2 linked regions of the Mastigocladopsis repens PCC 10914 genome follow. Each later gene encodes a partner of the first gene's protein in a complex. Links are inferred from orthologs where the notes say so. Each region holds a gene or a part of one and is shown on either strand. Other genes may lie near its edges.

Region 1 (15,199 bases):
CTCACTCAATAGTGCCGTAGCGATGAAAGTTGGTAGCGATCGCTTGGCGTTATATTCCCAAGATTTTCCTGATACACAAACCAGCACTCCCATACGAGTTAATGGGAAACCCGTAGTTATTTCAGGTGAGAAATTAGTATTACCTGGTAGTGGGGCGATCGCTAAAAATGGCGATACCTACGCAGTTGATTTTCCCACAGGTGAGAAAGTTGTCATTAGTCAAGCCACTGCTGGGGGTAATACTTATTTCAACGTTTCACTCTTTGTCTACAACCAACCAGGGAGATACACTGGTTTACTGGGAAATGTCAACGGAAACCCCAATGACGACCAACAGGTTCGCGATGGAGGGAATGTTTTACAATCTAAGTCAACCTATGGTGATGTCAAGCAGGTGTTAAGCCTAGTTGGGTTGAGAGTTCCCGGTGTCCTTGATGGCGGCGAAAAACTGTATTTTGACCAACTTTACAAGGAATTTGGTAACAGTTGGCGTGTAAAACAAGAGCAATCACTGTTTGATTATGCTTCTGGTAAGAACACAAAAAATTATGTAGACTCCAGTTTCCCAGATAAGTATCTAAAACTAGAAATGCTTTCGTCAGAACAAGTAGAAAAAGCGCGAAAACACTGTACAGAAGCTAAAGTAGACCAAGATTTGATGGAAGGATGCATCTTTGATGTCGGTTTCTCAGGATTTTCTGAATTTGCTCGCACCACAGCGACAATCAACGGTTACGTAGAAACCATCAACAAACTTTCCCCTGGTTTAAACATTCCTACACCTGAACGGGCTATTAATAGTGTGATAGAAAAGGTTAAACCCAAAGTTTGCTTACCTTTTGTAGGTTGTTTATAAAGAATAGGACTTACGCATTGACAAAAAGTATCATCGATATGCGACCGATGGAGCGATTTGATGCCATTAATGACTTGGGAGTTGTGGTTGGCTCGTGATATTGTGAGACCAGCGCTGCAGGCGGGTTTCCCGCCGTAGGCGACTGGCGTTGGCGCAGCCTCTCCGGAGGAGATACCCGAAGGGTCAATGACAATCCGCTTCCCTGGCAAAAAGCAATAATTCAATTGACTCCAGGACGGGTAGCACAAGCAATACCTGGGATTTTGATCCACGTTTCCACTCCTCCTGTGACCAACCGCCAAAACCACGAGGTAAATCTCCTGGTTGGAAGACTGGCAAACAACGCCAACGTAGAATTCGCTATCCGATTGTTAAAAAGCGTACTTCCCCTTCTCCTCAAACAGCGCACAAATCTGCTTAATTTCTCACCTTTTATATTTTTTGCATTGGTTATTCTCAACTCAGCTTCCCTGAGTCATTTTGTGCTTCTTAGTCTAGAGTACAGTAGAGAGGCTTAACGGGAAAACTCAGGCGGAGTGGGGATGCGACCAGGCAACTCTGCCAACTCTTATCGTTGCCTGGTCATAGTCCGCCTGTCTACACTCCACATAAGCTTTTGGAGCTTGTGAGTCACTTAATTCTCAAGAAGCCCTATTTTTGCTATGAGCAGTTACACGCCCTCATAAGTATCTAAACTAATACAAAACGTGACATCAGGATGCGGTTCAAATTCACTTCCTTCTGCTCTATAAGTTGTTTCACCAGCTCGTAAAACAGCCGGACCACCACATTCTCTAATTAAATCAGTACCATTACTGACTCGGATATTGTTACACTGGTATTCAATTTCGCCTTCTGGACCAATAATTTCGATCCGATTCACTATTCCAATCTCACCAGGAGGCAATGAAACTATAGCAGAGCGGATGGTCATTTCCGTTGGCACAGAGCCTGATACATCGACTTTAAACGCGCCGTCGAGAATCTGAATACATTCCTCTACTGCCTCAATAAAACTTATTGATGAATTCATGATAATTCTCCTTGTTTAGATTCTGATTTTGAGTGCAAAGTGGTACGGGAGCATTATTTATTTGGAATTGGCGTTTTTATAGTAACCGAACAATTTTCGTCGTTTAAGCAAAATTGTCCTGACAAAGCTGCTGATAATACGTCTTATCAGTAGCCAATGCCCTGAAATACTTCTGATAATGCGTTGAATGACACTGATTTGGAGGATGTAATTACTTCTGATAACAGGAACTAATTCCTTACAGAGCTTGATTTTTAGGCTTAACGACGTTTTTTGTTCCGCTGCTACGAAAACCCCATATGCGTCTATAGCTCTTAAATCGCAACTGTGCTAGCTAGATGCAACCAACCCCAAAATGTCTTGTGTGCCCTCTCAATTTGGCACTCCAACAACTTTCAATGCTGTGACTTGAATCATAATTTGACGTGCGATTCGTTCAGCCGAAACTGGGAAAACCCTTGGGATGGCTGGCTTCTCCAAAGTAACTGATATGCCCGTTGCTCGCACTTAAATCCTTTGGAGATGACAACTTAATCATCCCAAAAAGGGACAAACAAAAATCTATTTCAATTAACGGGCTATTTTTTCTTTAGAAAATAGCTTTAAATCATTATAATTTTATTCTTTTTTTAGAGATTTCATTCAGTAATTCCCGTTTGTGACAATTGGGGTGCGGAATGGGGGTTCAAAACCAATCTGCTTTTGGTGAAAATACCTTCTGTCAAACTCATGTCTTACTTGAGTGTTAAAAACCTGTCCAAAGCTTCTACCATGCTGGGGGGCCATCGGCGGACATTTGCCACCCAGTTGATATCTTTGTAGCGTCCGTCCAGTCCGACTGCTGAAACCCAGTTACTTTCCGCTTCACCTTGTTTTCCCTGTACCCAATAGGCAGCGGTGATGGCAGCACGTACATCAGCAAAGTTAGGATATTTACGGAGAATATTCCGCATCTCACGAACTGCTTGGTCTATTTGACCAGTTTCATACAAAGCGAGGGCGTAGTTAGCACGGGCAAAAGCAAAATTCGGGGAAACTTCAGCGGATTTTTTGTAATCTGCGATCGCCTCCTCCCATTTCCTCAAACCAGCATTGGCATTGCCCCGATTGTTATATGCCATTGCATCTTTGGGATCAAGTTCTAGAACGTGATTGTAATCTGCGATCGCCTCTTCCCATTTTCCCAAACCCTCCAACGCCGTACCGCGATTCAAGTAGGGGTCGGTCACATTGGGCGCAAGTTCTACCGCCTTATTATAATCTGCCAATGCTTCTTGCAACTTGTTTTGGCTGACTCTAGAATTTCCTCGGTTACTCAAAGCAGCTGCATTATCGGGGGATTGCTCAATAATCTGCGTCCAGTAACGTTCAGCCGTAGCAAAATCACCTTTATCTGTAGCTGCAAAAGCCTTAGTAGCTAACTCATCGCGTTGCTGTAACTGTTCTTGAGTCAAATTAGGGGGTTGGGTTTGTGCCATAACAACCTCACCCCACCCAAACGTCAGCAACAGAATTAGAAAAATAACAATTAACTTAATCATCTGTGTTCATCTGTGTTCATCTGTGGTTTTAAATCCAAAATTAATCATGACTGGAAGTAAAGGTCAAAGCAATCAGCACTCAACCAGCAACTAAGAAGAGGAACCGGGGAGGGGAGGTAACGGGGAGAACAGGTAACGGGGAGAGGAGGAAAGAACCATCGCCCCCACTCCTCGACTCCTCCACTCCTCTACTTCTCTACTCCTCCACTCCTCTTCACGGCAACAATGACAATTGTTCATTAGGCGGTTTAAAACCCAAATGCTTGTATGCTATGGGTGTCGCCACCCTACCACGGGGAGTCCGGCTTAAATACCCAATCTGCATCAGATAAGGTTCGTACACTTCCTCAATCGTTTGTGTATCCTCACCCGTCGCTGCGGCAATTGTTTCCAATCCCACCGGACCACCGTTAAAGTTTTCAATGATGACGCTTAACATGCGGCGGTCTGTCCAATCTAAACCGCAAGGATCGACTTGAAATAGTTGCAATGCTTCTGCTGCTACCTTTTCAGTAATCTCCCCAGATGATTTGACTTGGGCATAATCACGGACTCGCTTGAGTAACCTATTGGCAATACGCGGTGTTCCTCGCGAACGACGGGCAATTTCTGCAGCACCATCTTCGGTCACGGCTGTTTCGAGTAATTGGGCGCTTCGCAGGACAATTTTGCTCAGTTCCTCGACTTCATAAAATCTCAGTTTTTGAATTAAACCAAAGCGATCGCGTAGTGGGGAAGTCAGCGCCCCTACACGAGTTGTTGCCCCAACCAAGGTATATTTTGATAGCGGTAAACTCCGAGTCTTGGTACTGGAACCTTTACCAATAGTAATATCTAGGCGATAATCCTCCATTGCCGGGTATAAAATTTCTTCGCTCATCCGTGACAGGCGATGGATTTCATCGATAAACAGAACATCTCCTGGCTGAAGATTCACCAATAACCCTACAATATCCCTGGGACGTTCTAAAGCTGGCGCACTGGTAATTTTGCAGTTTACCCCCATTTCAGCTGCTAATATCATCGCCATTGTGGTTTTCCCCAATCCAGGAGGACCGTACAACAGCAGGTGATCTAGCACCTCACCCCTAGACTTGGCTGCTTTAATGGCAATTTCGAGCACATCCTTTAAATCTTTTTGCCCGATATAGTCAGCAAACCGTTGCGGTCGTATACTTTCTTCTTGTTTACCTTCATCAACAGCTGCTTCAGGTTGCAAAAGATTGTCCTTCGGGGGTGCTTTTGCCACCTCCCGACGCTGCTTCGGTTGTCCGTTGGGTTCTGGGGGCTGTTTTTTCGAGGAGATAATCGCCATAATTGCTGCTATTAACTTGCGGTATACGACTTTTGCGCTGGCAGTGTAAGAGGGTAGGGTGTAGGAGAACAAAAGTGGAATTGACTCTTGAGTGTTTACGATGCAAAAATGTTCACCACTTCCACCCCTACACCCTATATTTTCCCCTACACCCCTATTTCCCTGCACCCCTACTTACGTGCGAAAATTTTGTTTCTGTATTACTCTCGCCAATTTAAAATTTAAATTCCGGATAACCACAACAGGAGTGTAAAACTACTCATGCTAGCTAAAAGAATCTTACCGTGCCTGGATGTGAAGGCGGGACGAGTTGTAAAAGGAGTTAACTTTGTTAACTTGAAGGATGCAGGCGATCCGGTAGAACTAGCAAAGGTTTACAACGATGCTGGTGCAGATGAGTTAGTGTTTCTTGATATTACAGCCACTCATGAAGACCGAGGCATTATTATCGATGTGGTGTACCGAACTGCTGAACACGTCTTCATTCCTCTGACTGTGGGTGGTGGCATTCAATCCTTAGAAAATGTTAAAAATCTTTTACGAGCTGGAGCAGACAAGGTTAGTATTAATTCTGCGGCGGTACGCGATCCAGATTTTATTAATCGAGCAAGCGATCGCTTTGGCAACCAATGCATAGTCGTTGCTATTGATGCCAGACGACGACTAGACCCCAATAATCCTGGTTGGGATGTGTATGTACGTGGTGGTAGAGAAAATACTGGCATTGATGCCCTACTTTGGGCGCAAGAAGTTGAAGGGCGCGGTGCAGGAGAACTCTTGGTCACAAGTATGGATGCCGATGGCACTCAAGCAGGTTATGACACACAGTTAACTCGGGCAATTTCTGAAGCCGTACAAATTCCAGTTATTGCATCTGGTGGTGCAGGTAATTGCGAACATATATATACTGCGCTTACAGAAGGTCAAGCAGAAGCAGCATTACTGGCATCGCTTTTACATTACGGACAATTAAGCGTAGCTGAGATTAAAACTTATCTGCGCGATCGCCAGGTTCCAGTAAGAATGTAATCCCCATTAGCAAATTTTTATCCAACCAAAGATAGACCCAAACTAGAGTATTTCAACACAGTTCTTGAAAACGATGTTAATATAAATTAACTAGAATTAAGAAATATTAAAAGATATGTTGATACCTATTTTAGTCTTTGATGTAGCGCTAGTAGCCTGGTCGCTGCACCTGATGGAAAAGGCATATGAAAATAAAGAATTTTCCTTAATGTTAGCTGGTACGCTTGTTGCCTTAGCAGCAGCAGCAATGTTGGTAGTTTACTTCTTGATGGGGCACTGTATGAGCTACTTGCTGCAAGTATCTTGAATTGACAGTTGCCATCAGCTAGTGGCTAATAGCAGTAATTAGCAATTAGCAATTAGCCTGTCTTCGATTAGAGGTGTTGACAAACAGCAGATTTCTAAAGCATAATTGATAATGCACAACTGTAAGGGGTTATAGCTCAGTTGGTAGAGCGCTGCAATGGCATTGCAGAAGTCAGCGGTTCGAACCCGCTTAGCTCCATTAAGGGTAGTATTATTATATTTTAATGTAAGTGTGACTACGTAGTAGAAATTCAGGCGTTACCAAAGGCTGTATATCGCCGACGTTGGCGAATTGAAAAAGCTTTTCACACCGTTAAACGATTGCTGGCGTGATCTTATTTGTGGACTGGTGAGCCACTGCGTTGGACGGGTTCCCCGGCAGTCGTGCAAGTGGTGAACCCGAAGGGTTCCATCAATGGTATCAAGTTACAAGGAAACATGCCTTTGTGATCGCCTCTTAGGTTGGATGCTCTAATGCAATCCTTTCCGCAAGCTCCAGAACTGCTGGATCTCGCCAATCAATTATTTCGCTTGCTTGCAAATATTCTTCCATCTCGATAGCTCACAGACAATACCAACAAGGTTGGTTTCTTCAGATGGTTTAGCCTACCCCTGGAGCGAAGCCGTAAATAAGCGTGAAATTATTAGATGGCATATCAATTCTTTCTTTCAAATCCAGCCCGTGCTTTTGTGCAGCTAAAGTTATATCTGCGATGTCCTTGAGTCCCCACTCTGGTACTTTGTAGGAGAGAAGGGTTGTGTCAAATTCTTCATTTGACGGTGTTATGTACCTGCCATCTACTTTAAACGGACCGTAGATGAATAACAAGCCACTGTTTTTAAGCAGGTTTGCCGTACACTCCATCATCCCATCCGCAATGGCAATCGGTGCAACCTGGAACAGATTGATACAGAAAATAGGGCGTTGCTGAATCAAAATATGAATCATGCGATTGCGCGGAGCGCAGTGCCCTAAAGGGCAATCGCTTCAAGGTTGCGGGCGCGTAGCGCTCGCACTGGCACGGAACCATATTTTAGATAATGTATTACCAATCGAATAGATAGTTTAAGCATTTCTTCTGACTTAGAGTAACAAAAAGTTTTACGGTGAAGCCGAGCGAGGTAATGTCGAAAACGGCTATTTTCACCTTCGACCCGTGTCATATATGTTTTACTTACAAGGTGATCACCTGAATCAATAAAACATGGATAAACTGGATAACCGTCTGTAACATAAAAATAAGAATGCCAACACTTTATTCGTTGCCATAAACGTTTAAATGTTTCTGCGCTTCTGTCGCCCAAAACCCAAGCTATAACTCCTGGAACCTTATGGTCCACCGCTGTCCATAACCAAATTTTGTTTTTTTTGAGCCGATAAAAGTTTCAAGCTCATCAATTTCAGTCACTTCTGGTATTTCCTGAGATTCCGGTGCGTCCACTAAGGTGTTGCCAACCTCTTTGACCCAATTTATAACAGTTGTATGATGTACTTTTTTAACCCTTTCAATCGCACGGAAACCGGAGCCGTTTACATACATTTCTAGACACTCACGTTTAAAATCTTCGGAGTATCCTTTGGGTTCGTAACTATCGATAAACTGACGACCACATGAAACACATATGTAGTTTTGTTTACCACGTTGCCAACCATTCTTACGAATGTGAGTTGATTCACATCTTGGACATTGCATAGTGATCGCTCTAATTCATATTTCTATTCTGCAACGCCAGATTTTCTTACTAGGAGACTGAGTCATAGTCATGTTTTTCTAATTGGCTAACAAATCTTTACGTAATGAGAAAATCACATAAATGCCTGTTGTTAAAAATTATTCTTTAGATAAAAATCCTTCTTTTAAAAGCAGTTACTCAAGAGGATATCAAATTCAGCGCATAGTTTCATCACGGAACATTGGCGAAATTATTGAATGGCTAAGACAACAGAATTTGAAGGAGTAACTAATGACTGAGTACAAATACTTGGGTATGAAAGTTGGTAGCGATCGCTAACCCAAAAACGATTTTTTCTACCACGGGTTTTGGTATACTTTTCATTCATTAGGTATATTGACAAATGCACTATAACCTTAAAATGTCACTAATAATACAGTGGGACGTGATTGGGTATCCGGATGAGCAACAAAGTGCATCTTGATCAGTAAAAGCAGTAAGTGGCTGCTATGTTCAACAACAAAAATGTCTTATTTTCTCCATTCATCTTGCCCAGACATTGCATAAGCATTTATACTTATTTATAGCTTGCCATTTTATTAAAGAACAGTTTCGCAGCATTTCATGCCATTTAAAGCAGTCTAAAAACAGCTATCAATGGCTGAGTTTCCGTTGCCAATTTAAGGATGTGAGGATAAAAACTCCTCTTTGCAAAGCTGTGTTTGTTGCAGTGAGTCCAAAAATTTGGACAATAAAATTTACTGGAGTTTTAAAGTCCTCTATCAAGTTCCCCACTGAATATTGTCGATACTCGCGATTCACTCAGGTCAATCCCTGCGTGTGTAACGTGGAGTGAATGTTTATCGCAATCCACCATAACAATATATTTTCCCTTTGTGATGTACCGTCAAAGAGGACGGTTCTGTTTGTGTCAATTATCTACATACAGGAATATCAGCCATGACTCTTGCTACAGCTAGCTTCCCGATTAATCTTGATGCTTACAAGCCACTGGCACTAAACCCAAGTAATCCAAACCTCACCAATGAGCAGCGGGAGACGCTGAAAGCCAATATTGCGCTGTGCCGCGATACGATTGTTTTCTTCACCGCCACGGGGGCTGCTAGAGGTGTGGGTGGACACACTGGAGGTCCTTACGACACAGTACCAGAGGTTGTTATCCTGGATGCGTTATTCAGGGGAGCACCAGATAAATTCGTGCCGATTTTCTTCGATGAGGCAGGACACCGGGTTGCTACGCAATACCTGATGGCTGCCTTGCATGGTGACTTACCAGTTGAGCAACTTGTTCGTTACCGCGAAGCTGATGCAAAACTGCCTGGACACCCCGAACTAGGACTGACACCCGGAGTGAAGTTCAGTTCCGGACGGTTGGGACATATTTGGCCCTATATTAATGGCGTGGCAATGGCAAATCCCAACAAAGTAGTTATCTGCCTTGGTTCCGATGGTTCCCAGCAGGAAGGCAATGATGCGGAAGCAGCACGTTTAGCCGTTGCCAAGAATCTCAATGTGAAGCTGATTATTGATGATAATGATGTCACCATCGCCGGACATCCTTCTGAATACCTGCCAGGGTTCAGTGTTGGGAAGACACTAGCAGGTCACGGACTCAGCGTGAATGAGGGAGATGGTGAAGACCTAGATGATTTATATCGTCGCATTTGTGAAGCAGTGACGACTGACGGACCTATTGCCTTAGTGAATAAGCGGAAGATGGCTGTGGGGATTGAAGGTATCGAGGGTTCGACCCATGGTCACGATGTTATCGCGGTAGATAAGGCGATCGCCTACCTAGAAAAGCGGGGACAAACTGAAGCCGTTAGATACCTCAAGAGTATCCAAAAGCCCAAGAACAACTACACCTTCTTAGGTTCCAGCGACAAATTGGGTTCCAACCGCAACGTGTTTGGTGAAGCCGTGGTGTCCGTTCTCAGCCGCATGAGTGAAGCGCAGAGAAAGGAAAAAGTGATGTGTATCGACAGTGACCTCGAAGGTTCCTGCGGACTGAAGAAGATTCACGACTCCTACCCAGAAATCTTCATTAGTTCTGGCATTATGGAACGGGGTAACTTCTGTGCAGCTGCCGGATTTGGTATGGAAAAAGGCAAGCAGGGCATTTTTGGCACCTTCAGCGCGTTCTTGGAAATGTGCATTTCAGAAATCACAATGGCGCGGCTGAACTACTCCAATGTCCTGTGTCACTTCTCCCACTCTGGCATAGATGACATGGCGGATAACACCTGTCACTTCGGCATAAACAATATGTTTGCCGACAACGGGTTAGATGATGGCTACGAAACGCGGCTATACTTCCCCGCAGACGCTGCTCAAATGACAGCCTGTGTCGAAGCAGTTTTCTTCGATCCAGGACTCCGGTTTATCTTCTCCACCCGTTCCAAAGTACCAAACATTCTTGACGCTAATGGGAAAGACCTTTATGGCGAAGGTTACACCTTTACTCCTGGGAAGGATGAGGTTGTGCGTGAAGGTACGGCTGGTTATATCATTAGCTTTGGCGATGGATTGTACCGCGCAGTTGATGCTGTGGAACGCCTTAAACAGGAAGGAATTGATGTCGGCTTAATCAATAAGCCCACTCTCAACGTCATTGATGAAGAAATGCTCGCAAAGGTCGGTGCATCACCATTTGTACTGGTTGTTGAATCGTTCAACCGCCGCACAGGATTAGGTAGCCGCTTTGGTACCTGGCTGCTTGAGCGCGGACTGACACCGAAGTTTGCCCACCTCGGAACTCACAAAGAGGGTTGCGGCGGTTTATGGGAGCAGTTCCCTCATCAGGGAATCGATCCTGAAGGCATCATCAAGAAGGTGAAGGAGTTAGCTAGCTAACTTCATATTTTTACTGACTACAGTTCCTCGCTCATGCACGACCATAAGCGAGGATTTTCTTAACGCTCCAAAAATACCCATATCCAGAAGTCCCTAAGTAGTTTCACGGGATAAAACTTCTTTCCTCCCTATCGCATCCCACACCTTGACAAAAGTCATCTATCCAATTAGATAAATTACGATATTTACTGTCAGGTGGTGAATTTACTTGGTTATGAATATCTTTTTGTAGAGTTCTTACAAGCCTACCTTTGCTTTCCACTTGTGTAGCAAAGGCAACAGATTGGACAGCTTTGCTCTCCATTTCTCTAGTAATAACCGCAAGCAATGAAACAGGTTTACTTTTGCTTTCCACTTGAGAAGAGGTAACTGTAACCAATGACCTAGGTTTGCTTTTGCTCCCCACCTTGCTAGAAAAAAATACACCCACCATAGGGTTGCTTTTGCTTTCCACCTGAGTAGCAGCAAATGCCCCAGATTGTACAGATTGGCTTTGACTTTCCGCCTCACTGGCAATTGCACTCAAAGTCAAAGGTTTGCACTCGCTGAGTGTTTGCAAAGGAACTTCGGGAGTCACTGCAACAGATGCTAGAGGTTTAGTATTGTTTTCTACCTCGGTGACAACTACACTGGGAGTCAAAGGTTGATGCTCAGGCAACATCTGGTCAGGAGATTCACTCTTAACCTCGTTTTCAGCCACAGAATTGGATGATTCTAATAAATCTAACTCCTCCTCAGGATTAAAGTTAAGACCTAAAGCTGCAACAATCTGATCAGGATCGTTGTTCAGTTCCAAAATAAAAGGAAAAATTTGTTCCAGTTGTGGCTCCAAAACAGACAGAGTTGCCAAAATAAAACTAGAGGAAGGACGACGTTGACCATCGTACGTTCCCCAAACTCGCATCTTTTCCAGCCACGAATGATTGTTGTAGTAGTAACTCACCCACTTAAGTTTTAAAGACTGACGTAGCTGTTGAATATTCATGAGATGTCCCGCTTCAGTCAAAAAGAGTGCAGACCTCTATAAACCGTTAATAATGAACTTTATCCCTGTGGATCAAACCGATAATAGAGCATCTGTGTCACTCTTTAACCACCGCGTAAATGTTGTTCTACCACTAGAGGTACTTCCTTAGGATGAACGCGACTATACCAGACACGCTCTGGTAATACCAGCACCATAGGTCCGTTACCGCATTGCCCCAAACAGCCGCAACCAGTTACCGTCACTCCAGAAACTGCTTGTGCCTCAAAAGCTGCTAATACCTTGGCTGCACCTTGCTTGCGGCAAGTACGATTTTGACACACGCGGACGCACTTAGGAGATAAGGGTGACGGCGTTGCTGGAAAGTTAGATGATTGAGATGTATTGTCCATTTGTTCTTTGTCATTTCAGTTGTTAGTTGTTGATTGTTCTACTAACCACTAACTACTAACTAATCTGGTAAAAGACCTTTTGATTCTAGCCATTCGTGATTGAATATACGTGACTGGTAACGGGAACCGCTATCACACAAAATGGTGACGATGGTGTGTCCTGGTCCCATTTGTTTTGCTAAAGCAACAGCTGCAGCAACATTTATACCTGTAGAACCACCCATGAATAAGCCATCTTTTCGCAGTAACTGATACACGACTCGTATGGCTTCCCGGTCATCAATCTGGATGGCGTCGTCAGCAGGTGCGCCTTCCATATTGGCGGTGATGCGACTGTTGCCGATGCCTTCGGTAATAGAATTGCCTTCGGTCTTGATTTCGCCTGTTTTAATATAGCTGTAAAGCCCGCTACCCTTCGGATCTGCTACAACGCATTTGATTGCTGAATTTTTCTCTTTCAGATACATTGCTACACCTGCAAAGGTACCACCAGTGCCTGTTGCAGTTACCCAAGCGTCAACTTTACCATCTGTCTGTGCCCAAATTTCTGGTCCTGTAGTTTCGTAATGGGCGTGGCGGTTTGCTAAGTTATCAAACTGATTTGCCCAAATGGCATTTTCCATCTCGCTAGCGATTCTGCCAGAGAGTCTGACGTAGTTGTTGGGGTCTTTATAGGGAACCGCAGGGACGGGGCGAACTTCTGCGCCTAATGCCCTTAAGGCATCCATCTTTTCTTGGGACTGAGTGTTGGGAATTATGATCAGGCATTTATAGCCTTTGGCGTTGCATATATGTGCCAGCCCAATACCAGTATTACCAGCGGTTCCTTCTACGACTGTGCCACCAGGTTTGAGTAAGCCTTTTTCTTCGGCATCTTGAATAATGTAAAGTGCTGCTCTATCTTTAACGGAACCACCAGGGTTGAGAAATTCTGCTTTAGCGAGGATTTCGCACCCAGTTTCTTCACTAAAGCTGTTTAAACGAATCAGTGGTGTATGACCTACGCTACCTACAAAGCCGTTTTTGATATCCATGTTGAATTTTACCTATATTCTGTTTCCCATGAGTTTGAGTTGACCTATCTCAAACTTATCGGTAAACGAGACTATGCTTTTTACTCATCAGATAGTTTCAATCAGACGTAACTCCTCACGCATGACGCCTTATTGACCCTATACTGATTCTAAAGAGGTCTTTGTTAAAGATTAAGCAATTCCCCTAACACACTCCAATATTTTCAAACATATCCCCAACCCCTCTCCTTGCATTGCAGGAGAGGGGCTGAAGAGGGGGTCATGGGAAGAAACGTAAAACTTGTCAGCTGTAACCTATCTTGGATGTCGCAATTCATCTCACCGTTAAGGCGAAGCCTGTAACGGTGAGATGAATTGCGACCAATAAAAAACATTGCTTCGCAATACCTTGCTGTAGTAGAATATACTTGCCACCAAAAAAGTTAGGGTTAGGCAAGATTGGTGTTTCTCCACCAGACAACTCGCATCACCAAAAAGAAATACCTGATTAACAGGGGGGTCGAATGTTGTGAATCAGACAAACGATACATCAGAATAAGTATTTTGTGACTGCGGTCGGGCAGCCCGTGGTAGTAAAACAGATGCTTGTGGAGGGGAATCTGTCGGGGTCAGTGCCTGTGGGAGAGTTTTTAACTCGTTATACCACAGTGGGCTAGAAAAACCTGTTGAAGCAAGAATCTCCCTTCACAGGCGAAGCCTTGAAGGTGAGAGTGTCAAAGGCCGTAACCTACTTCTCACTCTCCACTCCCTTTTGCCGGGACTCTAACCATATAGGGATAGCAATCACGGCGACTAGAATTAACAATGCCACGAGTGCAAACTGACTTACCCAAGCAACCAATTGTTCTAAGGAAACAAGTCTTCCAGCAAAGAAAGCTAGTGTCACCATAACACTAGCCCAAGCGATCGCTCCTGCCAGGTTGTATACAAAGAATTTTCCGAAGGACATTTCGACTATGCCAGCAAGTGGCGCAGCAAAAATGCGTAGCAATGCAAAAAAGCGACCAAAAAACACGGCTTTAGCGCCATTTTCACTAAATTGCTCTTTTATACTCACAATTCTGGCTTCTGAAATTCTAAACAGGCTCCCAAGGCGCACAAGCAATGACCAGCCGCCAGTTCTACCAATCCAATAACCGCAAGTCCCTCCAATAACAGCACCTGCAATGGCATCAGTGATAACCAGCCAGTAATTTAGCTCCTTGCTACCAGCTAGAAACCCGCCTACTAAGGTAACGGTTTCACCTGGAAGGGGAATGCCTAGATTCTCTAACAATATGCCCAAAAAAATTGCCCAATATCCATATTCATGAGCAATTTTCTGGATGTTTTCTAGCGATATGAACTCAAGAGACATCCAGCACCGCCCTCTTCACAAATGTTTACTTTTCTTCTATGTTGACTCTTTTTTGGGCAAGGTGTCAATTGAGTCGTTACGCAAAGTCCAAATTTTCTAGTCAGTGGTTCCTTTTGGGCTTATTTGTATTTTTGCAAGCAGTCTAATGACTATGGCGGCTACCACATCCGCGCGCGTACTGAGACAAAACAAAAACTTTTTATAAAAAATTTATAAATTAGTCACTAAATTGTAAAAATTTAGTAAAAGATACGGTTGATACCGAAATTCTCATAGAGTTCTGCCTATATTGGGTGAAGTTAGGACAAATTATACGGCATGGATACTGAAAATATCTATTTTGACCGCATAGCTGCAAAGTCCCAAGTAACTGGGTGAAGCAGCATTTTTTTGTGGTTGAAAGTGAATAAGTATCTGTGTCTGTTTTTTGCTTTTTTGGAAAGTGTTTCAACTACCCGGTTAGATTTATGACTATCACATCAGAATGTCAAGTCGTTTTATTTAAACCCGAAGGACGCATAGATTTACAGGGTGGTATGGCTCTCAACGAAAGGATGGCTGCCGTAGTTCCTCAACGGAATCAACTTTGGGTTATTGACCTAACAAAAGTTGATTTTATGGATAGTTCTGGGTTAGTTTCCCTAGTGAAAGGATTGAGGTCTGCACGTCAAAGCGGTTGTCGCTTGGTTCTTTGCAATGTTCAAGCCGCTGTACGGTTGATTTTGGAATTGACCCAACTAGATTCAGTGTTTGAAATCTTCAACACTTACGACGATATATTCACCGTTGTTCAAGAAAGAAGC
Region 2 (15,086 bases), 3.5 Mb from region 1 along the record:
CATCGCGGATGACTTTACCGCCACCAAATTTTACCTCATCGCCGTAGGTGGTGAGATCTTGTTCAACTTCGATAAATAATTCTGTGTCGGCTAGTCGGATGCGATCTCCTACTGTTGGACCAAAGGTTTCCGCATAGGCGCGGCGATCCATTCTGTAACTCATCACCTAGTTCCTCATTATCTAACGATTCGCTTAAGGAGTATAAACCGAGGCTGGCTCAAGTCCTAATTCAGCCCTCCACTCCGATAAAGGCTTATCCCAGTGTTCCTCCCACTTTTGAGCCAACAAGGGTTTTGCTTTCGACCCCATCCTATATCCCATGGCTATATGGTCTAATAAATAACCGATACCTTCTGGTGATTTTACGAGTGCAATTAATAACCCTCCTCCTACTAGCACGACTGCCAAATTTCTACGTGTCTGAGCTAATTCAAAAGCCTTCAGTCCCAGTTCTCCCAATCCATCAGTACCAAAACCCGTAACTATATGCCAAATATCATGGGTTTGACGTATGCGTAAAAGAATGTAACTGTTCTCATCTTCTACCTTGACATTGCGGTAAAAATTTGCATCGAAACCTGCTGTTTTGATGTAGGCTGCATAAGTGTATCCTAATGTGTCTTCGGGATACTTCAGTAAACTTTCTATATCAGGAGTTGGTGCAAGATAACGTTCTTCAATTAGCTGGGCTACCCCTGGCTGGGATTTCATAAACTCTACTGCTAGTGAAGTTGCCTTAGTGTTACGCAACCCATCTTCGATATCGTAAACATAGTCAAGATTAGTGGGTTCTCTGAACAGAGAAACAATTCCTTTTAATATAGTTGATAAATTATGCTTAAGTTGTCGCTGTTCTGAAAGCAACATAGCAACTCCTTTTCCAAAGTTTTGGGCTGTTTTATAATTGTGGCAGCTGTCCATTGACTCTGGCATTAAAACCGTAAACTTGGCGACTCCCAACTAACGGGACTAATGTCACTTCTTTTTCATCGCCTGGTTCAAAGCGAACTGCTGTCCCTGCGGGTATATCAAGGCGCATTCCCCTCGCTTGTTCTCTATCAAAATTTAATGCGGCGTTGACTTCAAAAAAGTGAAAGTGGGAACCAACTTGTATCGGTCTATCTCCTGTATTTGAGACTTGCAATCTTACAGTAGGACGACCTGCATTAAGTTCTATTTCCCCTTCTGGTGTAATAATTTCCCCTGGAATCATAATAATTCAAAATTTAAAATTTAAAATACTGAACAATCAACGAATTGGGTTATGAACGGTGACGAGTTTTGTCCCATCAGGAAAAGTTGCTTCCACCTGCACTTCAGGCACCATTTCTGGGACACCTTCCATCACATCATCCCGCGTTAATAGCGTTGTCCCATGACTCATCAATTCTGCAACTGTTTGCCCGTCTCTCGCACCTTCCAAAATAGCAGCAGAAATATACGCTACTGCTTCGGGATAATTCAACTTCAAACCTCTTTCTTTGCGTCTTTCTGCCAATAGCGCAGCGGTAAAAATCAACAGTTTATCTTTTTCCTGCGGCGTCAGTTGCATTTTCTACCTCTTTATCTCCTCTGTTGATGCGGTTTAAAGTTGCCAAACTCTTGGTACACAACTAGAACGCGCCAAAAATGATTGTCGCAGCAGTTGCCACACAGCTGTAAACCAGTTTCTCACCTCAGATGTCGTAGAACCACGATATCGACACAATAATCCACATGAAAGACGAGTCACACCTGCTTCCCCTTTGCCATTCCACAGAGAACGCACTTTCTCTACCAACTCCGGTGAAACTTCTTGCCCAACGTATACTAGACTACCTACCAGAGGTTGCCCTGCCAAGCCGTGGGGACTATGAAAAACTTCTTCGCTACCAGGTAACAATTGTCTATCAATCCACAAGGGAACGCCTTGCTGCCAAATTTCAGTGTGCGATCGCCATTCTCCTTGCAAGAATTTCTCTCCTCTAGCACTGCGTCCAAAGCGGGTGATTTCCCAGCCGATCCAACTCGCTTTCGTAGCTAATTCTACCCGCAAGTCTTGCCGATAAATTGCACCATTAAAGACAATTGTTTCCTGGGGTAACAATTCCAAACAAGCACCTGAATCAACTCTTATCTCAATGTTTTGTTGTGCTTGAGTCCCATTACTACGATATATCTTACTTGCTGCTGCTGTTGTGATGAGTGCTTGAGCGTTGGGTTGGAGGTGGAAGTTGCAAGAAAGGCGATCGCCCCCCACAATTCCCCCAGCCGTATGTAAAATCACGCTATGACAAACCTGTTGCCCTTCTGGATAAAATGGGCGTTGTACCTTCAGCGGTGCTTGATTCTGGTTGTGAATGAGCGTTGTTGTATTTTGGCGATGGGCATACACTAAGCTAAGTTTGCCATACCAGCCAGTTGGAAGTTCTTTCTCTAAAAGGCTACTCATTTGATGGTTCAGCAAGGTGTACGCTGGTACGATAAACCAGATAAACAAAACCGCGTTCATCGCAAAAGCGCTGATACAACTGTTGCAAATCAGAAACAACCTGTTCGTACACTAAGTCTTCACGAGGAAGATAGGAAACACTCATCGCACGTCCAATAAGTCCAGTTAAATCTAACTCTTGCCTATAAACAAAGGTATATTCGCGGTGGTTAACAAAATGTTGAGTTGCTACGAGTGGTTCCACAGACTCCATCCGCGACTCAGCAGGGTGGTTATTCGATGCTGCACGTACCAAGCGGCAATATTCAGCAGTCAACTCGTCATTTTCATCGCGGTTATTCCACACCACCGCCAACCGTCCCGATGGTTTGAGAATGCGGCGGAATTCTAATAAACTTAGCTCAGATTTGAACCAGTGGAAAGCCTGAAAACAAGTTACTAAGTCAACCGATGCGTTAGGTAATTTGGTAACTTCTGCTGTTCCATCACGAAATTCCAGTCCTGAAAGAGGTTCCGCAGCTTCTCTCATTGCTGCGTTTGGTTCAATCGCAATGACATTGACACCGCGTTCTGCTAACAACCGCGATGAAATTCCTGTACCCGCACCAATATCTACTGCTAGGAGTTGTGACGGTAATGCTGCTAACCCCTCGAGGATAATATCAATTGCTGCGGCTGGGTAGCTTGGTCGGTACTTCACATAATCCCCTACTCTGTCTGAGAATCGAGTCAGCGGGTTCATTGTGTGTAGGTATGTTGGTTCGGAGTGATCGGTCATGGGTGTATTGCCCACTCTACTTATATATTTATGCCGATTTTTTTATCCATCTCATAATATAGTTGTTTAGGTAATTTTTCTGGGACAGATTTCACCAACTCAGCAGTTTAGCAGTGGAAAAGTATTTTTGGCATTTTGGCTACTGTCGTTAAAAACAAAAGGGTAGATTAGGTCAGTAAGCCGTCATGCACATCGTGGTTGAAACACCGTCACCCCAGGTCATAAGCCTGGGGTTTTATTTTGGCTATCTTGGATGTCGCAATTCATCTCCCGTTACAGGCTTCGCCTTAACGGTGAGATGAATTGCGACCAATAAAAAACATGGCTTCGCAATACCTTGGTGTAGTAGAATATACTTGCCACCAAAAAAGTTAGGGTTAGGCAAGATTGGTGTTTCTCCACCAGACAACTCGCATCACCAAAAGGAAATACCTGATTAACAGGGGGGTCGAATGTTGTGAATGAGACAAAGGATACATCAGAATAAGTATTTTGTGACTGCGGTCGGGCAGCCCGTGGTAGTAAAACAGATGCTTGTGGAGGGGAATCTGTCGGGGTCAGTGCCTGTGGGAGAGTTTTTAACTCGTTATACCACAGTGGGCTAGAAAAACCTGTTGAAGCAAGAATCTCCCTTCACAGGCGAAGCCTGTGAAGGTGAGAGTGTCAATATTGCTTGCTTACTTGGCAATTTGGCAACTTGTCGGATTGAGACAAGCTTATCTTTGTAAATTAATGCGGTCTTGCACAAAAGACTCAAAGGACACGACAAAACCCCTTTCCCCCGGTTAAATGCCGGGGTTTCTTGAAAATTGTGGTTAAGGTCAACGTTTTAGTCAAAGTCGATTCCACAGTTGGATTGGTGGTAAAGGTCTATGTCAGGGTCAATGATGAGGTTGTCGTCAAGGTCAAAGTTGTGGTAAACGAAAGGTCAGATTAATATTCCCAGGCTTTTTAAGCGTGGGATTTTTTCTTCAGTTATTTATTAAACTTCTTGCATCCAGTCAATTTTATGATACAGAAACCACAGATGGACACCGATAAATTATCTGTGTCCATCTATACGCCAGTCGCCACAACGGGGGGAACCCCCGCAAGGCGCTGGCTCGTCCATCTGTGGTTCAAAAATTCCTAAATCGGATTTTTGCAAGAAGTCTATTCATTTTTCCGCCATTGTTCACCTATCGTCTGAACTGTAAGCACTTGGGGTGGGGTAGCGTCTGGCGGATAGAGGAAGTCTACTTCTACTAATCTTCTCTCACTTGCCTTCATATTTAGCATCACTAATGCTTCCCCTTGTTGTCCCCGCTTTTGTACCAAATGCAAATATTGAGTTTGAGGTAGACCTTGGTCATCTTTGTAACGTACTCGCACTGAACCCCGGAAAAACACTTGCTGTGCTGGTGGATTCAAAAAGCGTAATCCCGCTTTCGTTAACTGGTCTTCCTTAATTGGTGTCTGCATTGACACAACAACTGTTTGCGAATTCTGAGTATTATTATACAGTGGCAAAGACAGACTGTATTGTACAGTGTAATTTCCATGAGCGCGATATGCGGTGTCAGGATAGCGCACTAGCATTGGCGCACTTTGTATTTGACGAGTCCCCAATGTCCCGCGATGCAGCCCACTAAGAGTATAGGAAAAGGCAAGTCCTGGATTGGGTATGGTCAGATGCAGAGCTTTTGGATTATCTATTAATAAGGCTTTCCATTGTGATCCCTGTGCGACTCCAGCAACGCGACCATATACTATCGGTTTGTTAGTTTCCTCAACAGGCGTAGGGGTTTTATCGCGTGGTCCGGATAAATCACCATTATCAAGTAAATTTTGCCATTCTTCTAAAGAAGGGGCACGCTCGCTCCCATCAAAATTTATTGGTGCAAACATTGCCAGACTAGCTGCATAAACTGTACCACTACTCCACAGTCGCATCAGTGTAGACCGACCATTTAAGGGTGGTGTCAGTCCATTAACGGGAATGGCACAGTTGAGTAACATCCGGCTTTCGCCTGGTGGAATGATAATTTGGGCTGGAAAAGTGTCTTGTCGTTGTCCTCGCAAGACATCATCCATGACGCGATCGCCTGGTCCTGCAAAAACTGTTCCCAGAATATTCTCACTCTTAGACGGTAGCTCTAAAAAAGGCGCATCTGGTTGGCTTAAATAACTCGCTGCTTGCAAGATATTTACTGTCACTGGTTGTTTTCCTGGGTTATGCAAAATTATCCCCAGGTACAGTGTCCGCAAATCTTCTGGTGTAGGTGCTTGGGCAACGTGGTGGGCAAAAACATCAAATCGTCCCTTGAAAGGAAAATTCAGGTGTGCTGTTGGGACTTTTTTCCCTCTCGATGGAAAGGTGGAAAGCAAAATTCCTTCTTTGAGGATCTTTTCAGGACTATTGCTGTTAAAGACTGGCACGCTATCCAGATTGCCAGGTAAAGGACGCACTTGTTGCTGTTGCACAATTTCTTCAGGCGGTGGTGGTGGGGGAGGAGTGATTTGAGCAATAGGAAAAATTAGTAAGAATGGCAACATATACTTAGATATTTTTTTCTCCCTCCAGACGCAAACAAGTTTCCCAAAGTGCCATCTGGTGAATAATCAATACAAAATCGTCAACTATTAAGGACAAGTTTTCTTCTGTCAAAATAGGAACGTGGACAAAGATGCAAGGGGTTCTTTGTTGGTGTTGGCGCAGTTCATCTAAAACTGAATAGTAAAGACCTTCGCAAACAAATTTTCCGCAGTCGTGACTGATCTCAACTGCCCTTGCTCCCGCCACTAATTGCTCTAAATCAACCGTTGTCCGCAACACACTTTCCCCACAACTAGCACCTACTTCCACACTTAATAGCGTCCGTCTTTGAGTCATGCCACAGCAGATAATACTGTCTGGTTGGAGTTCATGGATTTTTTCTATAACCCGAAAACTGGCAAGCTGCACATCGACCGGCAACAGTCGCAAGAAGGTTAAATCATATGGTAACGAGTTCACTCGAGCAACTTCTGCCAACAAATCATCAGAAGAATTCGACTTTTGATGAGATAGCCAAGTGTCAAAAGATGTTAATAGAATGCTTTTCTTCATAAGAAATATTATTTAAAATAGAAATACCCTCCATCATAAATTAACAGGGAGCAGGTAAATGACGGTGATTGCAGTCGTAGATTACGACATGGGAAATTTGCACTCGGTTTGCAAAGCATTGGAAAAAGCCGGGGCAACTCCTAAGATTACTGACTCATCAAAGGAATTAGAGAAGGCAGATGCTGTCGTTTTGCCAGGAGTGGGTGCATTTGATCCAGCAGTGCAACACCTGCGATCGCGTGGTTTAGAAAAACCAATCAAAGAAGCAATTGCATCTGGCAAACCATTTTTAGGCATTTGTTTAGGACTACAAATTCTTTTTGAGTCAAGTGCAGAAGGTTCTGAACCAGGACTCGGAATTATTAAAGGAACAGTCAGGCGATTTCGTCCAGAACCAGGAATTTCGATTCCTCATATGGGCTGGAATCAACTCCAACTGACTCAGCCAAAAAGTACTTTGTGGGAGTATCTTCCATCTCAACCTTGGGTCTATTTTGTCCATTCCTATTATGTTGACCCAAAAGACCCGCAAATTTGTGCTGCAAATGTCACCCACGGTAGTCAAACTGTAACAGCGGCGATCGCCCGTGACAACCTCATGGCAGTCCAGTTTCACCCAGAAAAATCTTCCAACATCGGACTGCAAATTTTGTCTAATTTTGTAGCCCAAGTTTGGACACAAGTTGCTGCTTAATAAAACAAAACATCTCAATTAGATATTTTCTTGTGAGATCATCATTCGTCCTTAGTCCTTTGTCATACCAATAGCAAAGGGACAGTCTACACTTGTCCTTAAAAGTGTAATATTTTAACACCCTGTAAAATATTATCCTGCGTCATTTATAGTTTGTAACAAATGACGAATGACAAATGACAAATAACTAATGAGTTTAAGAATTTACGGTAATCGACCATTAAAAACTTTACCAGGGAAAGAAACCCGACCCACCAGTGCGCGGGTACGGGAGGCAGTTTTTAATATTTGGCAGGGAACAATAGAAGGTTGTCGTTGGCTGGATGCGTGCGCCGGTACTGGTTCAATGGGCGCAGAGGCTTTGTGTAGAGGAGCCAGCCTAGTCGTAGGAATTGAAAAATCTAATCGTGCCTGTGCAATTATCCAACAAAACTGGCAGCAAATAGCGAGTGCTGAACAGGAATTTCTGGTACTACGAGGAGATATCTTACAGCTTTTGCCAAAACTGGCAGGACAGCGGTTTGATAGAATTTACTTCGATCCACCCTATGCGAGTGGATTGTACCAGCCAGTGTTAGAGGCGATCGCTCACTCTGGGCTTTTAGATTCTAACGGTGAAATAGCAGTCGAACATAATCCTCAAGATTGGACGCCCCCAGCGATTTCATCTTGGGAAATCTGCCGCGAAAAAGTTTACGGAAACACAGCTTTGACCTTTTACAGGGTTGTGGAGTAAGGGAGGACAAGGAGACAAGGGGACTCTTGACTCTTGACTCCTTACTCAGCACTTTACAAGCCTAGCTGATTGCCGCGCTTGTATTGTTGGTACGCTTTGTAAAACAACCCACTTAAGGTTACGAAGATTAGACCCAGCACAATGCCGTCAAGCAAGGGTTCAACCACGTTCAATCTCCTTTGTTGCTATCGTTGAATATTTTGTTCCCGCACTTGATTCTACCAAATTTGGCATAATCCCTTCTTCCAAAGTAGGAGTGAGGCGAGGTGAAGGGAGAAGATGACGAAATTATCCCCCTCAACCCCCTGATCTGTTGCTTAGTTAGAAAAAAAACATTTGTCTGTGCTTGCAGACACAATCAAGAACTTTTAAGCTATGTGTATGAAATGAAAACTTTTTGTACACTTTGACTCAAATAGCAAACTTTTGCATAACCAGATTACCAAACCTGAAGCTTTGATTTGGCGAATCGCTTTGACGGCGCTGGCGATTCTGCTAGCAGTCCTTTTGGGCATTTTTGCTGTTCGCATAACAAGAACTGCCGATCCATACGTCAAAAGCGTTCTATCACTCAAAGGCGACCAAGTCATAGGACACGCCATCTTTCAAATCAACTGTGCTGGTTGTCATGGCTGGGAAGCAGATGGGCGCGTAGGTCCAAGCTTGCAAGGAGTCTCAAAGCGCAAATCCTCATATGGTCTGATTCACCAAGTCATTAGTGGCGAAACCCCACCCATGCCAAAATTCCAACCTAGCTCTCAAGAAATGGCAGACCTTTTGAGCTATTTAGAAAGCCTCTGATAGCCTATGTAGCTGGTTGGGCTGAAAAAGATTGCTCGAAAGCAGACTCAACCACTCGTTCATCAGGCTTTCTAGAACTCGTATCTTCCTGTGGATTCGAGCTACAACAGCCATCTGTCCACTGTTGACCGGGTTCGTGCTTACATACTTTCTTAACCTGCTTGCCCATATATAGCTATTCTTTCTAAATGCTATAGCGTACCTCATTAATATAACATTAAAGGTAATTAGCGGTAATTAGCGGTAACTATTGGAATAACAAGGGTGTAGGGGCGCAAGGCACTGTGCTGGTATAGGTTTTATATTTCTAAGATGAGATTTTTATGAATGCGTTTATTTGGCAATAATAGATTGTCAACAATTTGGTTGCGTAACTCTTTAGAAGAGTAACTATCTCCTCGAATACATTCAAGTAACAGAGTATTAGCATAAAAATAATCTTTCAAAGTTTTGATTTGTTCTTCGGAAAATTTCACATCATCAAAACCAATATGTAAATACAATCTCATCAATCCTTTCAATTTTTTTGACCACTCCTGCCATTCCCATTTTGGGGCATCATCAGAAGGAAAGCTATCTTGCAAGTACATGAGTTCGTCTGCTAAATCGTCATATTCCAGTTGTCTAGCGCGAGCAATGATATCTTCTTCACTAAGATTAGCGCTTTCTTCTTGAAGATTATCACTATTGCTAGAATTTTGAAAAGTAAAATGTTCTTTATCAAGAGTAATTTGACGCTCTTGCTTATTAATCGTAATAACTCCCTTTTCCTTATCAATAGTGACCCCACCTCGTAGCTGAGGAACAGTGACACTAACAGGAAGTTCTTTTCTTAATAAAGGGTTTATTTTCTGAGGTTCAAATTCTTTATCATAAGCTTTAGCAGAAACTTTAGCATAAATGTCAACTAAATTTAATGCAAAATTGGACACTTGAGAACGTTTGATAATTTTTTCTCGTTCATCATTAAACTCTTTCAACATAACGGCAAGTTTTAAAGCCAAGTTAGAATCAATTTTTGTCAACCGATTACTATAAAGTTCAAAGTCCTGGTCAACAAATAAATAAAAGGCTCTCCATGAACTAGATGGAACTGCATGTGAAGTCGTTACGTCATACAGCCAAGTCAACATATCTTGGAGTTTTTTACTACTTACCAGCTTGTTGATTTGGCTAAAAATGAGCTTGAGAAATTCATCAGCATTTGCGAGTCGTCCTGCAACCATCAGAAACACTTCTCGCCACTGATGGTTGGTTAAGTGCTGCTGAATAACTTCTTTGAAAATTTCAGGATTTCGACTCTCTACGAGATGATTAGCAACGAAGTATTCCTGAAAAGTTAGATGTGAGAATGAATACAAATCTTGAGCTTGCTTAACGAGTAATCCATGATTTGCTTCAATGTTTTTCAAGACTGCTAAACTATCAACAGCAAGAGTCTTAGGGGAAATTTCTGGAAGATTTTCAATATAATTTCTAATTAACTCTTCTAGTTCACTAGCTTGCCAAAAATACTTCTGTGGTTCTTGGTTAAAAGCCTCATAAGCTATCTGGCTAAGTAAATTAACTTTACGTTGATGTGGTAAGTTAAATTGATTAGTCCAATTACGTTCAATTCGCCTACTAGCATCCCATTTGCGTAGCAGGACATTTATAGCATCATCAATCAGTAAATATTGATTTTTTGGCAATGCATAGTAATCTTCAAACACTAAACACAACATAGTGAGTAGTAAAGGATTTGTTGTTAACTCCTTTATAGAACTATTTTTTTCTATTTCTCCTAAAAATTCGTCTCCTAATTTAGGTTCTTGACCTGATGCAAACCATTTTTTAACAAACATCACAACTTGATGTTCATTAAAATCTGCCATCTCCACTTCTGTAAAGTATTCAAATGTATAATCCGAAGCTCCTGAACGGCAGGTCATAACAAAACGATTTTTGGGAAATTGTTCTACCAACGTGTTAATATTTCGGTAGACTCGGTTGCTTTCTTGGTCTCTCACTTCATCTAGACCATCCAATAAAATTAAGCAACGACCTTGTAGTAACTCTTGAACAAGTTCCTCTGATGCAGAAGCATATGTCATCAATTCTCGTTTTATGGCATCTATCAGGCTGGGTTGATCTTCTTCGTCTGCAAATGCTTTTAATGAAATAAAAATTGGGATAGTTTGTTGTCCTAATTCTTGGGTAGTATGCACAGCAAGATGCTTGAGAAACGTAGTTTTACCTGCTCCTGGTTTACCCCAAATAAGAAGCTTAGGATAATTTTTTACGGCATCTAAAGCTGCGACATTTCTATTGCTAACTGTATAGTTGATGCGACTAAAGCTTATATTGTTTACACCACTTTCAATGGAAATGTTAGTTAACAACTCCTCAATTGTTTTTTGCTTTTTACCTTGAATATTTTCTAAAATATTGACATTGGCATAAACACTCTCTAATTGTACAGGTTGCGTCATTGTGAGCACTTTCATTGTGCCGCACTTTATCCTAAGATATTCATGGTAGCGGTCAAGCCACTCTTCATTAAGACGAGAACTTGTCTCTCCTTGTTCTAAGGCTGCTTGTTGTCTCAACGCCTCTTGATAGCTTTCGTATCCCAGTAACACTCTGCATAAGAAGTTAAGATTCTTCTCCTGCATTTTTGTTGGTTCAGCGTTATTAAAGAAGTTACGGATAGTTTTGTCAGAAATGATATCTTTTTCTGAGGTTTCTGTTTTATCAAGATAAAACCGATTTAGCTCATTAATCAGAAGCTTCGGTGAACTACCAAACTTTTCTATATAAGCTTGTTTTAATTTTTCAAAGACTTTTTGATGAACTGTAATGGCTGCCATTTATGCCCTCTAGACTTTTCCTGAAATCTTTAATTTTTATAAAACTTTCCAAGCTTAACTAGGCTGAGTGGTATTTATTAGCATTGTAAAATCTTCATTTTGAAGAAAGCAAGATTGTGAAAAATAAAAAAAAGAACTCAGGAGGCAGACTAGGTGGCGAGTTAAGGTGAAAAGTCCTGGAATTCTTTCGTGAACAGAGAAATTTTGCCTTTGTGAATCTTGCAGATTTATCCATGGGGCGATTATGAGTTCTTCTCAATGTTTTCAGCCTAATGATACGCCTCAAGATAGTAGAACAAATATGCTTGTGGGTATACAGACTCGTGCCAGGAAAGCTTGTAGAGTAGAGTTAATTCCGTTAGTTTCCGGTAATTACCGCTTATTCAGGTAAACACTACAACAGGAAGTGTGCTATGAGAAAAAGTATAATCAGTACTAAGATAGATGCAGATTACGTCAACCAACAATATCTAAAATTTCTATCTTCTCTATCTGTTGAGTTTAGGTTTTCCCTGAACTGCCTGCTGTCTTGGATTCATTTGTCGCGTCAAAGTCGGTTTGACCATAATGCCACCATTCAAGCTTTTGAAATTGTTGAGCAACACATTGAACTTCAGACTCTACTCTTGGAACAACTTTTAAACTGGCGTCTTGCTCCTAACGAAATCGACCCTGATGCTTCAAGTGTGTCACCTGATGTAGACCTGTTCTATCAAAAATTAAGGAAATTTCAATATTCTCTCGTTCTTGAATTCAAGTTGTGCCTCAATCGTAGCTATGACTTGACTCAACAATGGCGTCAAGGTCAACTTGACAACAGTTCTACTATTCAGGCGCTTAAAGAGATTGAGCAAAATGCTAAACGTCAGAGTCAACTTTTGGAAAAACTCCTGAACTGGCGTTTCGATCCCAGTGAACTTAAGCATGAGTTGTCTGTTTCTAACTTCTAACTAAAGAGAAAAATCCTCAAAATTGCCTCTACTCCTCCACACCCTAACTCTAACTAAACTGCTGGGCGTAAAATCTGGCATAACGACGCCTAAGTGTTAACAATTCTTCATGACTTCCCGATTCGACAACCTGTCCGCGTTCCAGAACTAAAATGCGATCGCACCGCCTCACTGTACTCAAACGATGAGCAATAATAAACACAGTTCGCCCTTCCATTAGCCGCTCTAGCGCTTCCTGTACCAAAGCTTCTGACTCTGAATCTAATGCTGATGTCGCTTCATCTAAGATAAGAATTCTAGGGTTCAGCAGAACAGCACGCGCAATAGCAATTCTTTGCCGCTGTCCACCAGACAAATTCACCCCTCTTTCTCCTACCCAAGTGTCATAACCATCTGGTAGTTGGGTAATAAATTGATGGGCGTTAGCAATTTTAGCAGCTTTCTCTACCGCTTCCATATCAAAAAAGTCTTGCCCGAAAGCAATGTTTTGGGCAATTGTTCCAGAAAACATAATGGTTTCTTGAGGAACAATGCCAATTTGTCGCCGTAGACTGTCAAAGGTGACATCCCGAATATCAACACCATCAATTAAGATTTGACCAGCACCAGGATCATAGAAGCGGGGGAGAAGATTCACGAAAGTCGTTTTACCAGCACCCGAAGCACCAACAAGAGCGATCGCTTCTCCTGGCTGTGCCAATAAACTGATATCTTTTAAGACAGGTTCACCTGGTTTGTAGGCAAAGGACACATGACTATATTCCACCTTGCCAGTGACTGGGGGAAGAAACAAAGCATCTGCTTTTTCCACCACCGTAGGTTGAATTGCCAACAACTCAAAAACGCGGTCAACAGACGCCTCACCCTGTTTAAACTCGTTGTAGTTGTTGGTAACATGAGCAATGGGGTCAATCAATAACCCACCTGCGGTTAAGTAGCTGACAAACTTTGGTACCGTCAAGCTACCAGTCGCAATTTGCCATGCGCCAACGAATAGTAAAGTTAAAACGCTCAAAACTTCTAAAAATCCGATAATTGGAATCTGAATTGCTTTCAGCCGTTCCACTGAATATTTCGCTTTGAAAGTGCGTTCTGCTTCTTGGCTAAAGCGGGAAATTTCGTAGTTTTCTGCCGCAAAAGCTTGTATGAGGCGAATACCACTGAAAACTTCCGTGAGTATTGCTGACAAATCTGAAACGCGATTTTGACTTTTCAGGGAGAATTGGCGTAACCGTTCGCCAAACCAACCAATTAAAATACCCATCAGTGGTGCAACAATAACCGTGGCGAACGTCAGTTGCCAATTTAGAAAAATCATGTAAATCGGAATTGCTACCAACTGCAAAACGCAGGGGATAAAGTCGTGAAACACTTTGTGTACGACTTCCCCCACCCGGTCGATATCTTCCGTGAGGCGGTAAGATAAATCACCTGCTTTTGCTGTTTCAAAATAGCTGAGATTGAGCTTTTGCAGGTGGGTGTAAACCTGTTTACGGAGATGAAAAGCGACTCGCAGTGCTGCTTTTGCCATGTAGATATCTTGCACGGACTGAAAGGTGCCTCGTGCTAGAAATACTGCTGCTATGATACCAAGCTGTAAGGCGATCGCTTTTAAATCACCGCTACCAAACAGAGTGGCAAATTGACGTACCAGAGACAGGAGTGCCAAAGTCGCTAGGACATATCCGAAGATGCCAATGAACCCTTTGACAATGGTTCGCCACTGAGGTTGGATATACGGTAGAAGTTGCCAGTAGTTAGAGCGCGTTTTCAAGCTGTCACGTCCACAAAAATACTCTTGTTTGTCTGACGCTATCAGCTTTTGAGTAGTTTCAGAACAGTCAATGAATACTTATGTCGGAATCTTCTTTAACTTCCCAACGCAGTAGCCTTGGTAGCTGCGCCACATCTAAGATATAGTTCACAATCCACAGGACTATTTCTACCAGCAATAAATTTCGTACCCACGCTAAATCGGTTTCAAAATGTAGAAACTTCCACCCTTGATAGAGTTGCCAAAAGCGATAAGGTAGGTATAAATAGGGAACCATTACCCACACAACTGTATGAAATTGCCTAAGTGTTAAAATCTCAGATAGGATTTGCAATCCTAACATCACAAAGTAGGGAATAAACACAGTTAATATGCGCGTATCACGCAGCCACATACCCCACACAAGTATCACCACAAGGGGTACTATTACTCCCAGGATTTGCACCGTACCGAACCAAATTTTAAACCACCCTGGCAGTGGTTGGGGAAGGCTGAAAGGTTTCGAGTTTCTCCACGCCCAACCTACAACGACAAGAAAAGATGTGGCAAGTAGGAAAAAGACGAGGTTTTCTATAAACAGGTAGAGGTTTGTGTTCATGGAAGTCATGACTGTGTTAAGCTACTACGAATTTAATCTGCATACTTACTGGTCAGGGTTGTTAAAAGTCAAAACTCACTCTGGAGTGCCTTGAGGAAAAAAAGTGTAATCAAGATGCTCATTAGCTTACAGATCTTTTGTATTTTGAGTACGTGGAAACTTTTAGCAGACTTTTCACGCCAGCTAGTTTTATTTTCTTTAATTATGTGAACAATCAATGGATATCAAGAAATAAAAATAATAATCAATTCAAGAATTATGTATAGAAGATTTTAATTTCTGTAATTTTTACACACAGCAACTATTAAATCTGTTAGAAAGGTATAAGAGCAAACACCATATTTCTGTAATTTTAAAGCTTTCATCAAAGCTGACATAGTCAATTG

The links.
Region 2: the proteins of hisF (region 1) and hisH are in contact, whole or in part, in a crystal structure (PDB 6RU0), measured with the Thermotoga maritima proteins. The link is inferred for Mastigocladopsis repens PCC 10914 from one-to-one orthologs. Residues at the interface, in WP_004080486.1 of Thermotoga maritima: Met1, Leu2, Ala3, Arg5, Ser40, Glu41, Asp45, Glu46, Ala70, Glu71, Ile73, Asp74, Ile75, Pro76, Phe77, Asp98, Lys99, Ser122, Gln123, Glu161, Thr195, Leu196, Asn247, Arg249, Glu251; in WP_004080484.1 of Thermotoga maritima: Asn15, Arg18, Arg22, Arg117, Leu118, Pro119, His120, Met121, Gly122, Trp123, Asn124, Asn134, Gly135, Tyr136, Tyr138, Val140, Tyr158, Glu180, Lys181, Ser182, Ser183, Lys184, Ile185.

What each region holds. Positions count from the first base shown.
Region 1 is NZ_JH992901.1:5,990,380-6,005,578, reverse strand. What follows is about bases 4,011-6,890. They hold hisF (imidazole glycerol phosphate synthase subunit HisF), read left to right. Parts: upstream 4,011-5,006; coding sequence 5,007-5,774; downstream 5,775-6,890. Other genes in these bases: MAS10914_RS31300 (DUF938 domain-containing protein), read right to left, coding at 6,682-6,890; MAS10914_RS0128725 (hypothetical protein), read left to right, coding at 5,890-6,081; ruvB (Holliday junction branch migration DNA helicase RuvB), read right to left, coding at 4,011-4,745. Also shown: MAS10914_RS32360 (VWD domain-containing protein), read left to right, coding at 1-856; MAS10914_RS35135 (hypothetical protein), read right to left, coding at 867-1,049; MAS10914_RS31305 (hypothetical protein), read right to left, coding at 1,527-1,889; MAS10914_RS0128740 (tetratricopeptide repeat protein), read right to left, coding at 2,624-3,430; more of ruvB, read right to left, coding at 3,645-4,010; more of MAS10914_RS31300, read right to left, coding at 6,891-7,029; MAS10914_RS0128695 (transketolase C-terminal domain-containing protein), read left to right, coding at 8,715-10,628; MAS10914_RS0128690 (DUF5331 domain-containing protein), read right to left, coding at 10,732-11,613; MAS10914_RS0128685 ((2Fe-2S) ferredoxin domain-containing protein), read right to left, coding at 11,718-12,005; MAS10914_RS0128680 (cysteine synthase A), read right to left, coding at 12,065-13,039; MAS10914_RS0128675 (DedA family protein), read right to left, coding at 13,767-14,396; MAS10914_RS0128670 (STAS domain-containing protein), read left to right, coding at 14,864-15,199.
Region 2 is NZ_JH992901.1:2,520,279-2,535,364, forward strand. Bases 5,408-8,174 are described here. They hold hisH (imidazole glycerol phosphate synthase subunit HisH), read left to right. Parts: upstream 5,408-6,356; coding sequence 6,357-6,992; downstream 6,993-8,174. Other genes in these bases: MAS10914_RS0113415 (DUF3370 domain-containing protein), read right to left, coding at 5,408-5,745; MAS10914_RS0113420 (hypothetical protein), read right to left, coding at 5,750-6,298; rsmD (16S rRNA (guanine(966)-N(2))-methyltransferase RsmD), read left to right, coding at 7,183-7,728; petG (cytochrome b6-f complex subunit V), read right to left, coding at 7,782-7,895; MAS10914_RS0113440 (c-type cytochrome), read left to right, coding at 8,155-8,174. Also shown: ureC (urease subunit alpha), read right to left, coding at 1-151; MAS10914_RS0113385 (Coq4 family protein), read right to left, coding at 194-868; MAS10914_RS0113390 (urease subunit beta), read right to left, coding at 900-1,214; ureA (urease subunit gamma), read right to left, coding at 1,251-1,553; MAS10914_RS0113400 (urease accessory protein UreD), read right to left, coding at 1,587-2,432; MAS10914_RS0113405 (class I SAM-dependent methyltransferase), read right to left, coding at 2,425-3,210; more of MAS10914_RS0113415, read right to left, coding at 4,363-5,407; more of MAS10914_RS0113440, read left to right, coding at 8,175-8,529; MAS10914_RS34205 (hypothetical protein), read right to left, coding at 8,534-8,698; MAS10914_RS0113450 (NACHT domain-containing protein), read right to left, coding at 8,829-11,378; MAS10914_RS0113455 (hypothetical protein), read left to right, coding at 11,792-12,328; MAS10914_RS0113460 (ABC transporter ATP-binding protein), read right to left, coding at 12,378-14,102; MAS10914_RS0113465 (hypothetical protein), read right to left, coding at 14,170-14,709. UniProt on the Escherichia coli protein: IGPS catalyzes the conversion of PRFAR and glutamine to IGP, AICAR and glutamate. The HisH subunit catalyzes the hydrolysis of glutamine to glutamate and ammonia as part of the synthesis of IGP and AICAR.